2 regions of the Saccharothrix saharensis genome follow, and region 1 is predicted to be linked to the other one. Evidence: riboswitches for the same ligand, from Rfam matches in the RefSeq annotation. Region 1 holds a riboswitch; the other holds the start of a gene.
What was found. A riboswitch is a leader RNA that binds a small molecule or an ion and turns the genes downstream of it on or off. The one in region 1 is predicted to bind glycine.
Positions count from the first base shown of each region.

Region 2: it holds a riboswitch for glycine, as region 1 does, so the genes downstream of both, gcvT (glycine cleavage system aminomethyltransferase GcvT) here and gcvP (aminomethyl-transferring glycine dehydrogenase) in region 1, are expected to answer to the same signal.

Region 1 covers NZ_VFPP01000001.1:6,932,597-6,935,996, forward strand. The annotation lists gene FHX81_RS31695 (MerR family transcriptional regulator) at 760-1,326, shown strand; glycine riboswitch at 1,418-1,508, shown strand; gene gcvP (aminomethyl-transferring glycine dehydrogenase) at 1,664-3,400, shown strand, end outside.
Region 2 covers NZ_VFPP01000001.1:6,630,098-6,633,497, reverse strand. The annotation lists gene glyA (serine hydroxymethyltransferase) at 1-205, opposite strand, end outside; gene gcvT (glycine cleavage system aminomethyltransferase GcvT) at 220-1,320, opposite strand; glycine riboswitch at 1,449-1,543, opposite strand; glycine riboswitch at 1,545-1,632, opposite strand; gene FHX81_RS30255 (DUF3817 domain-containing protein) at 1,696-1,998, opposite strand; gene FHX81_RS30250 (hypothetical protein) at 2,014-2,412, opposite strand; gene FHX81_RS30245 (helix-turn-helix transcriptional regulator) at 2,523-3,011, opposite strand; gene FHX81_RS40840 (hypothetical protein) at 3,213-3,374, opposite strand.

The sequences.
Region 1 (3,400 bases):
AGCGTCCTCGTCGGACTGGCGCACCAGCAGGATGACGACCCGGACCGCCGTCATCTCCTATGGGGATGGTGGTCCGGGTTTCGCGTCATCCCACCGACTTCCCTCCGGGCTGCCACACGCGTCAAGGGGACGACATCGGAAGCAGTGGTGCGCCATCAGTGGACCACGCCCCCTCGGCACGCGCGGCAGGGCACAGCCAGCTCGGCGGGATGACACGAACCCCTCGACTTGGGAAGCGGGAGCTTCGCGGCCCGCACCGCCCGGCCCGTCCGCACCCCGGGCCCGTCCGGCGAGGACGCTTCGGAGCTTTCAGACCTTCGACCGCCCCGCAGGGGTCCACCGACCCGCTCAGGTCCGACGGGTCGGGTGCTTGACAAAGAGGCCCTCACCCGAACCCACCCCACCCCGCCCACGAAGGGCCGCGACCCCGGCCCCACACCGTGAACGGCCCTTCGCAAGCGTGCGCGGTGCGTTGTGGATCAACCCCGCGTGCCACCATCAGGCGTCACACCCCTGAATTACACAACGTCAACGTTGCTCGGCTAAACGATCACTAAACGTCACCCGAATGGCTTACGACGGGTGACTCTCTCAACCTCTACCTCACGTTGAGGTCAGACACGCCCCGCGCGTCGCGTTGACCTGCCCCCTAGCCGGTCTTACCGTCGAACTCAGGTGAATTGCCACGGTGTGATTCGGGCACCGCGGCGGCTTCACGTTGGTCGCCGGTCGTCGTGGCCGGACCGAGGGGAGGCAGGCGTGGTCGAGGAAGCGCCCATCCGGGCCGGATCCGGCGAACAGGGTGAGCTGTTCCCGGACTCCTCGCTGCCGGACGAGCTGGTCGGGTACCGCGGCCCCGCCGCGTGCCAGATCGCGGGCATCACCTACCGCCAGCTGGACTACTGGGCGCGCACGGGGTTGGTCAACCCCACGATAAGGAGTGCGCAGGGCTCAGGCAGCCAACGGCTCTACTCGTTCAAGGACATCCTGGTCCTCAAGGTCGTGAAGAGACTGCTGGACACCGGCGTCTCGTTGCAGAACATCCGGGTCGCGGTGGACCACCTGCGCCGCCGCGGCGTGCAGGACCTGGCCCGCATCACGCTGTTCAGCGACGGCACCACGGTCTACGAGTGCACGTCGCCGGAAGAGGTCGTCGACCTCCTCCAGGGCGGTCAGGGGGTGTTCGGCATCGCGGTCTCCGGCGCGATGCGGGAGATCAGCGGCACGATCCACGACTTCCCCGCCGAACGGGCGGACGGGGCCGAGATCGTGGAGGCGGCCGACGACGAGCTGTCCCGTCGCCGGCGGACGAGGGCCATCGGCTGACCGGGCGGGTCGACCGGCGCGCACTGAGATCCACGTCGCGCCGGCGGTACCGTTCACCCCTCCGACGGGTACGATTCCGCGCGTAGTCGCTTTATCCCGTGCGGGAGAGTCCGAGTCCGTCTCGGCGCCGAAGGAGCAAATCCTCCCCGGAACCTCTCAGGCGCAAGGACCGTGCGGGTGAGACGCCTCTGGAAAGCGGGTCGGGCACGACCGACCGACCCCGCCGACGGTGCAAGCCCGACAGCCGGGTGAAGCTCTCAGGCGCCCGACACCGGGCAGAAGACAGAGGGGGAGGGCAACGGCAGAAGTCTGTCCGGAGCCCTGGAGGCCAGCACCGATGACGCAGGACCGCATCCCCCTCGCCGCACTCGAGCACGGCACCCCGTTCGCCGACCGGCACGTGGGCCCGCGGCCCGCCGAGCTGGCCCGCATCCTCGACGTGATCGGTGTCGGCTCGCTGGAGGAACTGGCGCAGCACGCCGTCCCCGAGTCGATCCGCGAGCGCGACCTGGTGCTGGACCTGCCCGCGCCCGCCACCGAGACCGAGGCGCTGGCCGAGCTGCGCGCCCTCGCCGCGCGCAACCGTCCGATGACCCAGATGATCGGGCTCGGCTACTACGGCACGACCACCCCGCCGGTGATCCGCCGCAACGTGCTGGAGAGCCCCGCCTGGTACACCGCGTACACGCCGTACCAGCCGGAGATCTCCCAGGGCCGCCTCGAAGCGCTGCTGAACTTCCAGACGATGGTCGCCGACCTGACCGGTCTGCCGCTGGCCAACGCCTCGATGCTGGACGAGTCCACGGCCGCCGCCGAGGCGATGACGCTGGTCCGCCGCGCGGGTCGGGCCAAGTCGAACAAGTTCGTGGTCGACGCCGACACGCTGCCGCAGACGCTGGCCGTCATCGAGACGCGCGCGGAGCCGCTGGGCATCGAGATCGTCACCGCCGACCTGTCGCAGGGCATCGAGGGGCTCGGCCTGGGCGGCGACTTCTTCGGCGTGCTGCTGTCCTACCCCGGTGCGTCCGGCGTGGTGCTCGACCACGCGTCGGTCATCGAGGAGATCCACAAGGCGGGTGCGCAGGCCGTGGTCGCCGCGGACCTGCTGGCGTTGACGCTGCTGCGCCCGCCGGGCGAGATCGGTGCGGACGTCGTCATCGGCACCACGCAGCGCTTCGGCGTGCCGATCGGGTTCGGTGGGCCGCACGCCGGGTACATGGCCGTGCGCCAGGGCCTGGAGCGGCAGCTGCCCGGCCGGCTGGTCGGCGTGTCCGTGGACGCGGACGGCTCGCTCGCCTACCGCCTCGCGCTGCAGACGCGCGAGCAGCACATCCGTCGCGAGAAGGCCACCAGCAACATCTGCACCGCGCAGGTGCTGCTCGCGGTGATGGCCTCGATGTACGCGGTGTACCACGGTCCGGAGGGCTTGAAGGCGATCGCGACCCGGGCGCACCGGATGGCGACCGTGCTCGCCGCCGGCCTGCTGGAGGGCGGCGTCGAGATCGTGCACGGCGAGTTCTTCGACACGGTGCGGGCGCGCGTCGAGGGCCGTGCCGCCGCCGTCGTCTCGGCCGCGCGCGACCTCGGCGTGAACCTGTGGCAGGTGGACGCCGACGTGGTGTCCATCGCGTGCGACGAGACGACCACGCGCGAGCACCTGGAACTGGTGTGGAAGGCGTTCGGCGTGACCGTCGCCGACGTGGACGGCCTGGACGCCGACACCGCCGACGGCATCCCCGCGGACCTGCGCCGCACGAGCGACTACCTGACCCACCCGGTGTTCCACGCGCACCGCTCCGAAACCGCGCTGCTGCGGTACCTGCGGTCGTTGTCGGACAAGGACGTGGCGCTGGACCGCAGCATGATCCCGCTGGGCTCGTGCACGATGAAGCTCAACGCCACGGCCGAGATGGAGCCCGTGACGTGGCCGGAGTTCGCGGACCTGCACCCGTTCGCGCCCGCGTCGGACGCCGAGGGGCTGCTGAGCATCGTCGGTGACCTGGAGCGGTGGCTGGCCGAGGTCACCGGGTACGACGCGGTGTCGTTGCAGCCGAACGCGGGCAGCCAGGGCGAG
Region 2 (3,400 bases), 300 kb from region 1:
AGCCGCCGTAGTAGCGCCGGCCGGGGTAGCCCTCGGCGTACTTGTTCGTCAGCACCGAGCCCTGCGCCTGGAGCACCGACACCGGCGTGAAGTTCTCCGAGGCGATCATCTCCAGCGTGCTCTGCTGCCGGTGCAGCTCGGCGGCGACGGCGTCCGCGACCTCCGGGTCGAACTCCGCGAGGGAGGTGTTGAAGTGCTCGGACATGTGTGGGGTCTCCCTTACGAGGTGCGCTTGTAGAAGGGCAGTGCGACGACTTCGACCGGCTCGTGCCTGCCCCGGACGTCGACGGACAGCTGCGTGCCGGGCTCGGTGTGGCCGACCGTGACGTACGCCATGGCCACCGAGTACCCGAGGGTCGGCGACAGCGCGCCGCTGGTCACCTCGCCGATGCGGGCACCCGAGGCGTCCAGCACCGGGTAGCCGTGCCGGGGCGCGCGGCGCGAGGCGGTCTTCAGGCCGACCAGGACCTGCCCCACGCCCTGCTCGGCGACGGCGGCCAGGGCGTCGCGGCCGACGAAGTCGCCCGGCTTGTCCAGCTTCACCACCCGGCCGAGGTTCGCCTGGAACGGCGTGCGGTCGCGGCCGAGCTCGTTGCCGTACAGGGGCATGCCCGCCTCCAGCCGCAGCGTGTCGCGGCAGCCCAGGCCCGCGGGCTTGAGGTCGTGCGGCGCGCCCGCCTCCAGCAGCGCCCGCCACACGTGCGCGGCGTCGGCCGGCGCGACGAACAGCTCGAAGCCGTCCTCGCCGGTGTAGCCGGTGCGCGCGAGCAGCACCGGCTTGCCCGCGACCTCGGTCGGGTACGAGGCGTAGTACTTCACCGCGCCGAGGTCGGTGGACGTGAGGCCGGCGAGGATCGCGGTGGCCTTCGGGCCCTGCACGGCGAGCAGCGCGTAGTCGGTGGACCTGTCCTCGACGGTGGTGTCGAAGCCCTTGGCCCGCTCGACCAGCGCCTCGTGCACGACGGCGGCGTTCGAGGCGTTCGCGACGACCAGGTACTCCTCGTCGCCCGTGCGGTAGACGATCAGGTCGTCGACCACGCCGCCGTCGGCCTCGCAGATCATCGTGTAGCGGGCGCGACCGACGCCGATCGCGGACGCGTGGCCGACCAGGGCGTGGTCCAGCGCGGCGCCGGCCTCCGGGCCGGTGAGCACGATCTCACCCATGTGGGTCAGGTCGAACAGGCCCGCCGACGTGCGCACCGCGTGGTGCTCGGCCAGCTCGCTGTCGTAGCGCAGCGGCATCCGCCAGCCCGCGAAGTCGGTGAACATGGCCCCCAGCGCCTCGTGCTCGGCGTGCAGGGGCGTGCGGCGGCTTTCCATCAGGCGGGTCCTCCCTGGGTGCGGGCATGCCGAGGCGCCGACCGGTCGGGTCGGCGGGCGGGCACGTCCGAGAGATTCACGAGCGAAAGGATGACACGGCACATCGGAGACTCCTCGTCGAGTGAGCCTCCCCCTCTGCCATGAGCCTGAGAGCTTCGCCACCGGGTGAGGGCGGCTTGCACCGTGGGCGAGGCGCACCGGGTGCGCCTGCTTTCCAGAGTTGCCTTCGTCGGGCGGTACCTGTGCCTGAGAGATTCCGGGGAGGAGTTGCTCCTTCGGCGCCCCGGTCGGGGACTCTCCCGCTCGACATCGACGGCCGTGTTCAGTTGGTACCGCCAGACGCTAGGGGTGGCCGGCGGGCGGGGTCAACCCCGGTCACAGGCTCTTCTCGGCCCGGACGCTCTCGACCACCTTGCGCTCGGCGTAGAACGACACGAACGGGATCGTGCCCGCGAGCAGCACCAGCACCGTGCCCTTGATCGACCACCGGGCCTTGAGCGCGAGGTCGACGGTGAGCACCAGGTACACCGCGTACAGGAAGCCGTGCACGGGGCCGACGACCTGCATCATGCCCTCGGTGCCGCCCGCGTACTTGGCGATCATCGCGACCACGAGCAGCAGCAGGCCGACACCGACCACGTAAGCCATGAACCGGAACCTGGTCAACGCGCCGCTCATCGCCCTACCTTCGCTTCACCGCTGGTCCCGCGCGTGGAGCTCGGCGAGCATGCGGTTGTAGGCCGCGAGCTCGTCGTCCTCGTCGTCGTGCGCGGGTGCTCTGACGGGCTCAACGGTAACGACCGGCCGGGACGGCACGGCCACCGGCTCCGGCGCGGCCCCGTCGGCGGCACCGCTCGCCGCGGCGGCGTCCTCGGCCTTGCGGCGGGCGTCCAGCCTGCGGATGCGCCACACCATGAACGCGGGGAAGAGGCCGAACAGCGGCCACTGGAAGACGTACCCGAGGTTCTGGAAGGTGCCACCGGCCTCGGAGAACCGCTCCCACTGCCAGTACGCCAGGCCGCAGCACACGACCAGCGACGCCAGGCAGACGGCCGCGATCGCGAGCCGCCGGGGGGTGATGAGGCCTCGCACGCCTCAAGGGTACTTCGTGCGTCGCACAGGGCCGGGGCTCCCCGCACAGGAGCCCGCCCCTGGAAGGTGAGGGCTCCCGAACCCCAGGAGCCCGCCCCGACTCGTCGGACCTAGGCCACGCCGTCCCGGCGTTGCCTCTGCAGCCTGGCCACGCACCAGGCCGCCGCGCTACCCCGACGCAGGTGCTGGAGCACCGTCATCGGGCCGAGGCGACGACCGAGGTCGGCGGGCGTGAGCCCGGCCGCCCGGTAGTCCAGAGCGCGCTGGTCCAGCGGGCTGATGCCCACGTCCCACCACTGCTCCGCCTCGGACAGGTCACCCACCAGCTGCCAGTAGCTGGCGGCGGCCGCGAGCAGGGCGTCGGGCACCTCGGGCGCCCGCTTCCGCATCGCCGCCACGTACGCCGGATCCGCGGACTCGACCTTCACCAGGCCGCGGGGACCGCCATTCGCCCGCTGCACGGGGATCCCCGGCGCGGACGGCGGGGCTTCCGCGAGCCACGCGTCCTTGATCCGGTTCACCTCCTGCAGCTCGGCGTCGTCCGAGCGCTCAGCCGCCCACTGCCGCAACAGCTCGTCGACTCCGGAGTCCTCGACCATTCTGCCTCCTCATCGGTCGAAGATCAGCCAATGCGACGCACCGTATTAGCGGGTACCGACAACCGCTAGACCCCGGTTTGTCCAAAACCCTGTTACCAGGGCGTTATAGCCCTCATTCCACCCGTACGGTGCAACGACCAGGACGCATAGTCACCGATCGTGACCGCATTGAGCGGAGTTCGAGGGGGCGCGGCGAGCGGGTCAGGCGAACAGGCTGCGGACGAAGGTGATGATCGACTCGGCCGCGGACTGGAGCCACCCGAGCGCGGTCCGCACCGCGTCGGCGGACTCGTTCGGCTGGGTGATCAGGAGGAACAGCACCAGCGCGACCGCCGCCAGCGTCACCACCTTCTTGACGTTCACTGATCGGTCTCCGTCCGTGTCAGCGG